DNA from 3 places in the Metapseudomonas resinovorans NBRC 106553 genome. Region 1 is predicted to be linked to each of the others. Evidence: predicted binding sites of a transcription regulator. Region 1 holds the regulator's gene; each other region holds the start of a gene.

The links. Region 1 encodes FliA, which starts transcription of late flagellar genes. Its sites were predicted from a motif close to CTAAAGTTTNNNNNNNNNNNGCCGNTAA; they were not measured.
Region 2: the regulator FliA is predicted to act here: its motif matches at 2,188-2,215, upstream of PCA10_RS06035 (methyl-accepting chemotaxis protein).
Region 3: the regulator FliA is predicted to act here: its motif matches at 2,204-2,231, upstream of PCA10_RS06915 (methyl-accepting chemotaxis protein).

What each region holds. Positions count from the first base shown of each region.
Region 1 is NC_021499.1:4,355,434-4,359,833, forward strand. Features, by position in the region: gene PCA10_RS19765 (chemotaxis protein CheA) at 1-936, opposite strand, end outside; gene PCA10_RS19770 (protein phosphatase CheZ) at 948-1,736, opposite strand; gene PCA10_RS19775 (chemotaxis response regulator CheY) at 1,756-2,130, opposite strand; gene fliA (RNA polymerase sigma factor FliA) at 2,213-2,959, opposite strand; gene fleN (flagellar synthesis regulator FleN) at 2,956-3,789, opposite strand; gene flhF (flagellar biosynthesis protein FlhF) at 3,866-4,400, opposite strand, start outside.
Region 2 is NC_021499.1:1,301,481-1,305,880, reverse strand. Features, by position in the region: gene PCA10_RS06045 (inorganic phosphate transporter) at 1-428, shown strand, start outside; gene PCA10_RS06040 (helicase HerA-like domain-containing protein) at 672-2,171, opposite strand; gene PCA10_RS06035 (methyl-accepting chemotaxis protein) at 2,297-4,174, shown strand; gene PCA10_RS30710 (hypothetical protein) at 4,345-4,400, opposite strand, start outside.
Region 3 is NC_021499.1:1,490,255-1,494,654, reverse strand. Features, by position in the region: gene PCA10_RS06920 (putative bifunctional diguanylate cyclase/phosphodiesterase) at 1-1,616, opposite strand, end outside; gene PCA10_RS31225 (PSPA7_2676 family Cys-rich small protein) at 2,004-2,156, shown strand; gene PCA10_RS06915 (methyl-accepting chemotaxis protein) at 2,424-3,572, shown strand; gene PCA10_RS06910 (response regulator) at 3,826-4,191, shown strand; gene PCA10_RS06905 (chemotaxis protein CheA) at 4,213-4,400, shown strand, end outside.

The sequences.
Region 1 (4,400 bases):
GCTGACGGCGGGCGCGGCGGCAGGCACCGGCTGGGCGGCGGGTTCTTCAGCCGGAGCCGAGAACTTGCCCTTGCCATGCAACTGGTCGAGCAGCGCTTCGAATTCGTCGTCGGTGATGTTTTCGCCGCTGTCGGCAACGGGTGCCGGGGCAGCGACCGGGGCACTGGCGACAGGCTCGGCGGCGCCGTTGAACTTGCCCTTGCCGTGCAGCTGGTCGAGCAGGTCCTCGAACTCGTCGTCGGAGATCTCGTCGCCGCCGCCAGCGGTGGCCAGGGCCACGGCCGGAGCATGGACGGCTATCGCGGCCTCCGGCTCCACGGCGGCAACGGACTTGCCCTTGCCGTGCAGCTGGTCCAGCAGCGCTTCGAATTCATCGTCGGTGATTTCGTCGTCGGCGGTCGCCGGCGCTTCTGCTTCAGCGCTGGCGTTGTCGGCCAGGGCATCGAGCAACTGTTCGAACTCGCTGTCGGTGATATCGGCCGAGGCCGCCACCGGCGCGGGTGCTTCGACTACCGGTGCGGGCGCCGCGGGGGCCGGCTCGGCGCCACCCGGTTCGGCCAGGCGCGCCAGGGCGGCCAGCAGCTCCGGGGTAGCGGGAGTCGGTTCGCTGCGTTCGCGCACTTCGCGGAACATCTCGTTGACCGTGTCCAGCGCCTGCAGCACCACGTCCATCAGCTCGGCATCCACGCGGCGTTCGCCCTTGCGCAGGATGTCGAAGACGTTTTCAGCGATGTGGCAGCACTCGACCAGGGCGTTGAGCTGGAGGAAACCAGCGCCGCCCTTGACGGTATGGAAACCACGGAAGATCGCGTTGAGCAGGTCCATATCGTCCGGGCGGCTTTCCAGCTCGACCAGCTGCTCGGACAATTGCTCCAAAATCTCGCCGGCCTCTACCAGGAAGTCCTGGAGGATTTCTTCATCGGCGTCGAAGCTCATATGAGCGCTCCCTAGAAACCAAGGCTGGATAGCAGATCGTCGACGTCGTCCTGTCCGGACACCACGTCTTCCCGTATATCGGCATGGATCTGCGGACCTTCACCCCTGGAAGGACTTTTTTGTTGTTCCAGCTCGGCGCGCAGCGCCGCGTGGTCGTGCTCGATGCCCGCGTAACGGTCCACCTGGCTGGCCATGAGCACCAGTTTCACCAGGTTGCTTTCCACTTCGGTGACCAGTTGGGTCACGCGCTTGATCACCTGGCCGGTGAGGTCCTGGTAATCCTGGGCGAGCAGGATGTCGTTGAGCTTGCCCGACAGCGCATCGGTGTCGCGCTGGCTGCGGGAGAGGAATTGCTCGACGCGACGGGCCAGGTCACGGAAACCATCCGCGCCGATTTCCCGGCGCATGAAGCGCCCCCACTCCTCGCCCAATTGCTGGGCTTCGTCGCTCAGGCCGTTGAGCAGCGGCGCGCTTTCCTCCACCAGGTCCATGGTGCGGTTGGCGGCCTTCTCGGTCATCTGCACCACGTAGGACAGCCGGTCGGTCGCGTCGGCGATCTGCGACATCTCCTGGGCGTGGGGCAGGTGCGGGTCGATCTGGAAGTTGACGATGGCGTTGTGCAGCTCACGGGTGAGCCTGCCTACTTCCTGGTACAGGCCACGGTCGCGGACTTGGTTGAGTTCGTGGATGAGTTGCACGGCATCGGTGAAATTGCCTTTCTCAAGGCTATCCACCAGTTCCCGCGCACGGACTTTCAGGGTCGACTCGAAGTCTCCCAGCAGGTGTTCGTTCTGGTCCATGGTGCCCTCGCGGCTGACATCAGCCGTTGACCCGCTCGAAGATCTTCTCGATTTTTTCTTTCAGGACCTGGGCGGTAAAGGGCTTGACCACATAGCCGTTCACGCCGGCCTGGGCCGCTTCGATGATCTGGTCGCGCTTGGCTTCGGCGGTCACCATCAGCACCGGCAGGTGCTTCAGGCGCTCGTCGGCACGCACGGCGCGCAGCAGGTCGATGCCGGTCATGCCGGGCATGTTCCAGTCGGTCACGAGGAAGTCGAAGTTGCCGCTGTGCAGCATCGGCAGGGCCGTGGTGCCATCGTCGGCTTCAGCGGTATTGGTGAATCCCAAATCGCGCAAGAGGTTCTTGATGATGCGTCTCATCGTCGAGAAATCATCCACGATGAGGATTTTCATGTTCTTGTCCAAGTCGACCTCCGTACAGTCTCAAACGCCCCTCTTGCCGGGAGCGCCGTTCAAATCTGGAAGCGGTGTGCGTTCAGCGCGCGCGCCATTCACAGAGCCGCGCGCGCAGACGGGCCGCGCACTGGCTATGCAACTGGCTGACTCGCGATTCGCTGACCCCCAGCACTTCACCGATTTCCTTCAGGTTCAATTCTTCGTCGTAGTACAGCGCCAGCACCAGGCGCTCACGCTCCGGCAGGTTCGCGATGGCATCCGCCAGCGCGGCCTGGAAGCGTTCTTCTTCCAGATCTTGGGAAGGTGAGAAAGGAGTGACACCGGCGTCCTCGTGCACGCCGCCCTGCTCGCCGTCCTGCAACAGGTCGTCGAAGCTGAACAGGCGGCTGCCCAAGGTGTCGCTCAGGATGCCGTAGTAGTCTTCGAGACTCAATCCAAGTTCGGCAGCAACTTCCTGATCTTTAGCGTCGCGTCCCGTTCTGGCTTCAATTACCCGGATCGCGTCGCTCACCATGCGGGTGTTGCGGTGCACCGAACGGGGTGCCCAGTCGCCCTTGCGGACCTCGTCGAGCATGGCCCCGCGAATGCGGATACCGGCGTAGGTTTCGAAACTCGCGCCCTTGCTGCCGTCGTATTTCTTCGAGGCTTCGAGCAGGCCGATCATCCCGGACTGCATCAGGTCTTCCACCTGCACGCTGGCCGGCAGGCGCGCGAGCAGGTGATAGGCGATGCGCTTGACCAGGGGCGCGTAGCGCTCGATCAGTTGATGTTGCGAATCCCTTGCCTGTGCCTTGCCGTACATACGCAGCCCCGTGGCGGGTGTCATACAGGGTGTTCCGCGGAGGGCTGTCTGACCAGCCGCTCGACGAAGAACTCCAGGTGACCACGCGGATTGGCCGGCAGCGGCCAGCTGTCGACCTTCTGTGCGATCGCCTTGAACGCCAGCGAGCACTTCGAGCGCGGGAAGGCTTCATAGACCGCGCGTTGCTTCTGCACGGCCTTGCGCACCGATTCGTCGTAGGGCACCGCGCCGACATACTGCAGGGCGACGTCGAGGAAGCGGTCGGTGACCTTGGTCAGCTTGGCGAACAGGTTGCGTCCTTCCTGCGGGCTGTGGGCCATGTTGGCCAGCACGCGGAAGCGATTCATGCCGTAGTCGCGGTTGAGCAGCTTGATCAGCGCGTAGGCGTCGGTGATCGAGGTCGGCTCGTCGCAGACCACCACGATGACTTCCTGGGCGGCGCGGACGAAGCTGACCACCGAATCGCCGATACCGGCGGCGGTGTCGATCACCAGCACGTCGAGATTGTCGCTGATGTCGCTGAAGGCCTGGATCAGGCCGGCGTGCTGCATGGGCGAGAGCTGCACCATGCTCTGCGTGCCGGAGGCGGCCGGGACGATGCGAATGCCACCCGGCCCCTGCAACAGCACGTCGCGCAGGTCGCATTCGCCATTGATCACATCGGCCAGGGTGCGCTTGGCGGTGAGGCCGAGCAGGACGTCGACGTTGGCGAGTCCCAGGTCGGCGTCCAACAACATGACGCGACGACCCAGCTCGGCCAGTGCCAGCGAAAGGTTCACCGACACGTTGGTCTTGCCGACGCCACCCTTGCCGCCGGTCACCGCGATCACCTGTACGGGATGCATACTACCCATTTCAAATACCTTGCCTTAGGTCGACTGGGCCACTTGGCTGTCCAGCACCGCCCCCTCGGGGGCGGCTAACGATTCTTCAACCGGCGCGCCGCGCCGGATTCTGGTAGAGCCCGGCGAACAGGTCAGCCATGGCTTCTTCACTTGGATCCTCCGGTGCCTGGAGGCTCACCGCACGGCTCACCAGCTGGTGGCTGCGCGGAACCTGCAGATCATCCGGGATTCGCGGTCCATCGGCGAGATAGGCTACCGGGAGATGCTGGCCGATAGCCAGCCCCAAAACCTCGCCCAGACTGGCCGCTTCGTCCGCCTTGGTAATGACGCAACCCACCAGGCCGCAGCGTTTGTAGCTGTGATAGGCGGCCTTGAGCACCTGGCTCTGGCTGGTAGCGGCCATGACCAGGTAATTCTTCGCGTTTATCGACCGGCTTGCCAGCGCTTCCAGCTGCAGGGTGAGGGCCGGATCGTTGACCGGCAGACCGGCGGTATCGATCAGCACCACGCGCTTGCGCATCAGCGGCGCCAGGGCCTGGGTCAGGGACTGGCCCGGGTCCACCAGGGTCACCGGTACGCCGAGGATGCGGCCGAGGGTCTTGATCTGTTCCTGGGCGCCG
Region 2 (4,400 bases), 3.1 Mb from region 1:
AGCTGCCGGCCCGCGAGAAGGCCGACCTCGAGAAGCTGCGCAAGGACCTGACCGCCACCACTGAATACGCGCCCTTCTGGGTGATCCTGGCCGTGGCCCTGGCTCTGGGCATCGGCACCATGGTGGGCTGGAAGCGCGTGGTGCGCACCGTCGGCGAGAAGATCGGCAAGCACGGCATGACCTATGCCCAGGGCATGAGTGCGCAGATCACCGCCGCCTGCGCCATCGGCATGGCCAACATCTACAGCCTGCCGGTCTCCACGACCCACGTCCTGTCCTCCGGCGTCGCCGGCACCATGGTCGCCAACAAGAGCGGCCTGCAGGGCGGCACCGTGCGCAACATCCTGATGGCCTGGGTCCTCACCCTGCCCATCACCATCCTGTTGTCGGCCGCCCTCTTCTGGCTGGCCATCACCTTCATCGTCTGATCCGGACGAGGATGGAAAAAAGGGCGCCTTCGGGCGCCCTTTTTCGTGCTTCAGGAAAGCGGCTTGAAGACCCGTAGGTTGGGCCAAGCGCAGCGCGGCCCAACGTTGGGGACGAGCTCGTAGGATGTGGTTGAGCGTAGCGATACCCATCGGCTCCAACCAACAGCATGGGTATCGCAAGCTCAACCCATCCTACGTTGCCGGCCATCACCTCCATTGCCCGATCCCGACCAGGCAAGGCCCTCAACGCCGCTTGCTGCCTCCCAGCAAGGAGCCCATCAGCCCGCGCACCAACTGGCGACCCAGCTGGTTGGCGGCCTGGCGCACCGCCGTCTTCATCGCCTGGCTGGCGAAGGAGCCCAGCAGCTCGCCGGCCAGATCGCCCACACCGGGCTGTTCGGCCGGCGCCTTGCCGCCGGCCTTGGCGGGAGCGTCCGCTTCGGCGGGGGCCTCGGCCTTGCGGGCCGTGAGCATTTCATAGGCGGACTCGCGGTCGATGGCCTTGTCGTAGTGCCCGGCCTGGGGCGAACCACGCACCAGGGCCGTACGCTCGGCCTCGGTCAGCGGACCGATACGCGACTGCGGCGGCGCGATCGCCACGCGCTGGACCATGGCCGGGGTGCCCTTCTCTTCCAGGGTGCCCACCAGGGCTTCGCCAATGCCCAGCTCGGTGAGCACCGCCAGGGTGTCGATCGCCGGGTTCGGACGGAATCCGTCAGCCACCGCGCGCAGGGATTTCTGCTCCTTGGCGGTGAACGCGCGCAGGCCGTGCTGGATGCGCAGGCCCAGCTGGGCCAGAACGTCGTCCGGCAGGTCGCTGGGGGACTGGGTGACGAAGTAGACACCGACGCCCTTGGAGCGGATCAGCCGCACCACCTGCTCCAGGCGTTCCTGCAGGGCTTTCGGGGTGCCGCTGAACAGCAGGTGGGCCTCGTCGAAGAACAGCGCCAGCACCGGTTTGTCGGCATCGCCGCGCTCGGGCAACTGCTCGAACAACTCGGCCAGCAACCAGAGCAGGAAGGTGGCGTAAACCTTGGGCGCTTCGTGGACCAGGCGGCTGGCGTCCAGCAGATGGATGCGTCCGCGACCGTCGCGATCGGGCTGGAGTATGTCTTCCAGTTGCAGGGCCGGTTCGCCGAACAGCGCTTCGGCGCCCTGCTGCTCCAGGGTCGCCAGGCGACGTAGCAGTGCCTGGGCGGAAGCACCGGCGAACAAGGCGCGATCCTCCCCCAGCAATTCGGGGTGGTCCTTCAAGTGGTTGAGCAGTGCCTTGAGGTCCTTCAGATCGAGCAACAGCAGGCCTTCGCGGTCGGCCACCTGGAAGGCGGCGTAGAGCGCGGCCTGCTGGCTGTCGGTCAGTTCCAGGAGATTGCCCAGCAACAGGGGGCCCATTTCGCTGAGGGTCGTGCGCAGCGGATGGCCGGACTGCCCGGCCACGTCCCAGAGGGTCACCGGATACGCCTGCGGCCGATGCCCCAGCCAGGGCATCGAGGCGATGCGTTCGGCCACCTTGCCCTGGGGGTTGCCGATGGCGCCCAGGCCACAGAGATCGCCCTTGATATCGGCAGCGAAGACCGCCACACCTGCATCGCTGAACACCTCGGCCAGGCGCTGCAAAGTCACCGTCTTGCCGGTGCCGGTGGCGCCGGCGATCAGGCCATGGCGGTTGGCCAGCTTCATGGCCTGGGAAACGGCATTGCCCTCTGGATCGGCACCAAGAATCAGGGAAAGTTGTTCGGGCATTTTGCCTTCCTCGGATTAAAGCTTTTTGTAGGCCCAGCCGATAAATAAACCGACGTTTCTACTCAGTTTTTAAGCACCTGCGTGCCATAAAGACTGGTGCCTGACCTAACCGGACGCAAGCAAACATGATCAAAAACCTGCGGTTCAGCCACAAGATTCTGCTCGCCGCCTCGCTGGTGGTAATAGCAGCCTTTTCGCTGTTCACCCTGTACAACGATTACTTGCAAAGGAATGCGATCCGCGACGACCTGGAAAACTATCTGCAGGAAATGGGCGAAGTCACCGCCAGCAATATCCAGAACTGGCTTTCGGGCCGGATTCTGCTGGTGGAAAGCGTGGCCGAATCCCTGGCCAGCAACCCCTCGTCCGACGCCGTACCGGCGCTGCTGCAACAGCGGGCGCTGGCATCCACTTTCGCCTTCACCTACTTCGGCACCCAGGACGGGCAGTTCACCATGCGCCCGAACAGTGCCATGCCCGACGGCTACGACCCGCGCACCCGCCCCTGGTACCAGGGCGCCAAGAGCGCAGGCGGCACGACCCTCACCGAACCCTACGTGGACGCGGCGACCGGCCAGCTGATCATGACCATCGCCACGCCGGTGCAGGCCCTCGGCGTAGCCGGCGGAGACCTGAGCCTGCAGACCCTGGTGCAGATCATCAACGCCCTGGACTTCGACGGCATGGGCTATGCCTTCCTGGTCAGCGCCGACGGCAAGGTCCTGGTGCACCCGAACAAGGACATGGTGATGAAGAACCTGCGGGACATCTATCCGCAGAACACCCCGCGCATCGGCACCGGCTTCAGCGAAGCCGAGCTGGACGGCACCCCCCGCATCCTCACCTTCGCCCCGGTCAAGGGCCTGCCCTCGGTGAACTGGTACATCGGCCTGTCCGTGGACAAGCAGAAGGCCTACTCCATGCTCAGCGAGTTCCGCACCTCGGCCATCATCGCCACCGTCATCGCCGTGGTCATCATCATCCTGCTGCTGGGCATGCTGATCCGCGTACTGATGCAGCCGCTGCACATCATGGGCCGCGCCATGCAGGACATCGCCCTGGGTGAGGGCGACCTGACCCGCCGCCTGGTGATCCACGCCCAGGACGAGTTCGGCGAACTGGCCGGCGCCTTCAACCGCTTCGTCGAGCGTATCCACGGCTCGATCCGCGAGGTGTCCTCGGCCACCTCCCAGGTCAACCAGGTGGCCAAGCTGGTGCTCAACGCCTCCAACTCGTCCATGAGCAACTCCGACGAGCAGGCCAACCGCACCAACAGCGTCGCCGCGGCGATCAACGAGCTGGGCGCCGCCGCCCAGGAGATCGCCCGCAACGCCGCCGACGCCTCGCACCAGGCCTCCTCCGCGCGCACCCTGGCCGAAGACGGCCGCCAGGTGGTGGAGCGCACCATCTCGGCGATGAACGAGCTGTCCGGGAAGATCCGTGCCTCCTGCGGCAACATCGAGACCCTGAACAGCAAGACGGTGAACATCGGCCAGATCCTCGAAGTGATCAAAGGCATCTCCGAGCAGACCAACCTGCTGGCGCTCAACGCCGCCATCGAAGCGGCGCGCGCCGGGGAAGCCGGCCGTGGTTTTGCCGTGGTGGCGGATGAGGTGCGCAACCTGGCCCACCGCACCCAGGAGTCGGCCCAGGAAATCCAGCAGATGATCGAGGAACTGCAGGTGGGCGCCCGCGAGGCGGTCAGCACCATGACCGAGAGCCAGCGCTACAGCGAACAGAGCGTGGAAATCGCCAACCAGGCCGGCGAGCGCCTGGGCAGCGTGACCAACCGCATTGGCGAGATCGACGGCATGAACCAGTCGGTGGCCACCGCCACCGAGGAGCAGACCGCCGTGGTCGACTCGCTGAACATGGACATCACCGAGATCAACACCCTCAACCAGGAAGGCGTGGAAAACCTCCAGGCGACCCTGCGCGCCTGCGCCGACCTCGACCAGCAGGCCGCACGCCTGCAGCAACTGGTGGGCAGCTTCCGGATCTGACGATGCGGCCCCCCCGAAGGCTGTAGGTTGTGGCTGAGCTACGCGAAGCCCAACATCCCCCATCGTTGGGCCGCGCTGCGCTTGGCCCAACCTACGGGGGACGTAGGTTCTGTGGGGGCGAACTCATTCGCGATCTGGACCGACGGATACACCGGAATGACAAAGGCGCCCTAGGGCGCCTTTTTCTTTTCTTCTTCTTCCTGCACCTTGCGCCACAACTCCTCGG
Region 3 (4,400 bases), 2.9 Mb from region 1:
AGATCGGCGCGTTTCATGATGTCGTCGACACTGTTCAGCTGGCCCTGGAACAAGGCGATGCCGAGGCTGGGGGTGCTGTGGTGTTCGTAACCGTCCAGCTGGTAGGAAATGTTCAGCGCCTGGAGGATCTTCTCGCCGATGGCCTTGACCTGGATCGCCGCGTCCGGCGGGCTGTCGTTCAGGTTCTCCAGCAGCACCACGAACTCGTCGCCGCCCAGCCGCGCCACGGTGTCGCTCTCGCGGATGCAATGGCTGAGCCGCTGGGCCACCTGTTGCAGCAGCATGTCGCCCCGGTCATGGCCCAGGGTGTCGTTGAGCGCCTTGAAGTTGTCCAGGTCGATGAGGATCACCGCGCTGGTGTGCAGGCTGCGCGCGCCCAGGGCCAGCAGGTGCTGCAGGCGGTCGAGCATCAGGCGGCGGTTGGCCAGGCCAGTCAGCTGGTCGTAGAAGGCCAGGCGCATGACCTCCTGCTCCGCCGACTTGCGGTGGGTGATGTCGGTGTTGATCGACAGCACCGATTGCGGCAGGCCTTCGTCGTCGCGCACCAGGGTGCGGTGGCTCTCCAGGGTGATGGTGCTGCCGTCGCGCCGCTTGAGGGTGACCTCGCCCGCCCAGTCCCCCACGGCGATCAGGCTGTCGACGGTATCGTCGAAGGCGCGATGGCTCGGGTAGATGATCCCCTGCGCCGACTGGCCCAAGGCGTCCTCCCTCGGCAGGCCGAAGAGGCGCTCCGCGCTCTTGTTCCAGTAGAGGATGCGCTGGTCCATCCCATGGACGACGATGGCGTCCTGGGCCTTGTCCAGCAAGGACGCCTGCTGGCGGAACTGCCGCTCGCTCTCGCGCAGCACGGCCAGGTAGCCCTCCCGCTCGGCGGAGTGGGCCTCCATCTCGCGGCGGATCTTGCCGCCATAGACCAGGGCGGCGCTGACCATCATCAGCACGAACAGCATGATGGCGTACTCGACCCGGCGCAGGACTTCCACCGACTCGAGTTCTTCCTCCAGCAGCTTGCTCTGGATCAGCCCCACCCGTTCACGCACGGTGGCCAGGGAGGCCAGCAGTTCGGAGTACTTGCGGTCCATGGTCGCCATGCGCTTGCCGGCGTTGTCCGACTGCCCCTGCCGGAAGTAGGAAAAGATCAGCAGCGCCTCGTTGACCATCTCCACCATGGCGGCGTCCACGGCATCCACCTCGTCCTTCAGCCGCAGGGTGAAGGCGCGGATATCGGCGCTGTGTTCGGCCTGGTTGTCGATGCGCCCCTGCAATTGCGCCCTGGCGGTGGCCAGGTGCTCATTGAAGGCGCGCAGGGCCTCGCTCATGTTGCGGTGCTCGGCCTCGACGTCATGGGTATCGAAGACGTTGTTGCCCGGCGCGTTGACGTCCGAGGCCAGGCTGCCCAGGGTCGAAAAGCTGGACAACTGCAGGACCCAGGACTGGTTGGCCTTGATCGAACGGTGATAGGTGTCGACGATCAGGTGGTTGAGCAGCACGCTCAGCACCACCACCAGCACGTCGAAGCCGGCGAGGAAGTAATACATGCGGTGCCATCTGGCCGTCCGCGGCCTGGGGCTGGCGATGGCTCGCTGCGCGGCGCTTTCGCTTCTGAAAAAATCCATTTACCGATCTCCAGCCTGCCCCTGTCGCCTGGACTGATGGAAGCCCCACGCCAAACCCGCCGCCCGGTCGCACTGCATTGGGCCGCCCACCAAGCATAGCCATTGAATGGCCAGCAGATTCCCCGCCCAGGCCGGACCAAAAGGCGGCCGAAAACCCCGCGCGGCCGCCCGGCGCCCGTGTTGGGCAGGTGAGCGCCCAGCCGCCATCCGCCCACCGGAATGCCCTCCCCGACCAACGGCAGCACCATTCGCCCCTTTAGGTTGATCGTTCTAGAGCGCCAGGCGGATGCTCGGCGCCGACCCATGCCTCCAACAAGAACAAGGCGAGTGCAGTTCCATCCATTCACTGCCGGATCGAACCAGGGGAAAGTCCCCGGGGGAGGAGCCATGCGTATTCGTTGCTTTCTGCTCGGTTGCCAATGGACCGAGGGTTTTCGTACCGAGGTGGGCGGCGCGCCCATGTTCTGTCAACGCTGCCTGCGCTGCGGGGCCCATCGCTACCTCAGTCTCTCGGAGGAGGAGGCCGAAACGACGGGATAAAAGGCACAAGTAACCGACAGCTGGCCATTTGACTCTAGCGTACGACCCTCTAGCTTTAACGTGCATTGCCGATGACCTAGTGTCTGTACGAAAAGTGCCTGCGCTCGGTGATGCTGCGTTGAAATCGACCTCAGAATGCTCATTTACAACACGTAAACTGCGCTTCTTCGGCCGATTTCGCCTTGCCTGACCTTCGCTCGACGACTTTTCGTACAAGACCTGGTAAGCGCCGTCTTCCGGCATTCGAACCTCGCAAGGGAGTGCTTCATGTCCCATCAGTCGTCCGCCTTCAAGGGCCTGGCCCTTCACTCCCTGATCTGGCTGGCCTGCGCCGGCATGGTCGCCGTCCACCTGCCCCTGTGGCTGGCCCTTGGCGGCGGCTGGCTGGCCAGCCTGTTGTTGCTCTGGCTGCAACGCGACGGCCGGCCCCAGGCGCTGCCGGCCAATGCCCAGCCGGCGCTGGCGGAGCCCGACTGGCAACGGGCGCGCGATGCCCTGGATGAACAGCTCGGTACCCTGCAGGCCCACGCCGGGCAGATCGACGGCCTGCTGCAGGATGCCATCGGCCGCCTCGGCGCGAGCTTCCATGGCCTGGCCGCACGCATCGACCAGCAGCGCGGCCACTCCCATTCCCTGATCGAGCGCTATGGCAACCAGCAGGGCGGCGACGAGGGCATGAACTTCCAGGAGTTCATCGCCACCACCCGCAGCACCCTGGGGCTGTTCGTCGAGGCCACCCTGGAAACCAGCCAGACCTCCCAGGAGCTGGTCACCCGCATGGATCGGGTCACGCACAAGATCGCCGATATCCTGAAATCCACCCACGATATGGACGCCATCGCCAAGCAGACCAACCTGCTGGCGCTGAACGCCGCGATCGAGGCGGCCCGCGCCGGCGAAAGCGGCCGGGGCTTCGCCGTGGTGGCCGACGAGGTGCGCGCCCTTTCCACCCGCTCCACCGGTTTCTCCGAGCAGATCCGCGAGCACGTCAACGAGGTCTACCGCGAGATCCAGGACGCCGAATCGGCCATCTCCCAGCTCGCCGACAAGGACATGGGCTTCGCCCTGGAGTCCCGCCAGCAGCTCCACCACATGCTGGAGGACCTGGACGGCATGAACCGCCACACCCTGAAGGTGATCCAGGAAATGGACCGCCTCTCCCTCGAAGTGGGCGCGGGGGTCGACCAGGCCATCACCGCCCTGCAGTTCCAGGATCTGGGCAGCCAGTTGCTGGGGCAGATGCGCAAGCACTTGGCCAAGCTCGGCGGCTTTGCCGCGGGCCTGGCCGGCCTGCGCGCGGCGGCGCCGGAGCACTGGGCCGAACGGCTGGAGCAGGAAACCGCCGAACTGCGCAAACCCATCGCCAACCCGGTGAGCCAGAGCAGCGTCAAGGCCGGCGAGGTGGAGCTTTTCTGAACCGATAGATAACCCTCAGGCACCATCCATCCGCGCGACGAATGGGTGGCGCCGGGATCTGGACGCGCCGCTGCGCGCCCCTGTAAAAAGAGTCATGGCCAGTAGCCATCCAGCGCCAGAGGAACACCGTAGGTTGGGCTGAGCAAAGCGAAGCCCACCAGAGCAACCGACTGCTCCCATGTCGAGCTTTGCAGGCCAGCAACCAACCTACACAGGCTTCACCCATAAGAAAGCGGCAAGGAGAGCGGCACTGATGAGCAAGCAGATCCTGATTGTCGACGACTCGGCCTCCATCCGGCAGATGCTGAGCTTCACCCTCAAGGCCGCCGGCTACCTGGTGGACGAGGCGGTGGATGGCCGGGACGGCCTGGGCAAGGCCCAGAGCAAGGCCTACAACCTGGTCTTCACCGACCAGAACATGCCCAACATGGATGGCCTCAGCCTGATCCGCAGCCTGCGTGGGCTGCCCGGCTACCGCGCCACCCCCATCCTGATGCTGACCACCGAGTCCAGCGATGCCATGAAGCAGCAAGGCAAGTCCGCCGGCGCCACGGGCTGGCTGGTCAAGCCCTTCGATCCGCCAAAACTGCTGGAAGTCACCCGCAAGGTCCTCCCCTGACTCCGGCACAAGGCGCTTCCCATGAACGACGGGATGAACCAGTTCCTCCAGGTATTTTTCGAGGAAACCGAAGAACACCTGGCCAGCCTCGAACTCCTGCTGCTCGGCCTCGACCTCCAGCAGCCCGACCCGGAAGAGCTCAACGGCATCTTCCGCGCCGCCCATTCCATCAAGGGCTCGGCGGGCATGTTCGGCTTCGACGACCTGAC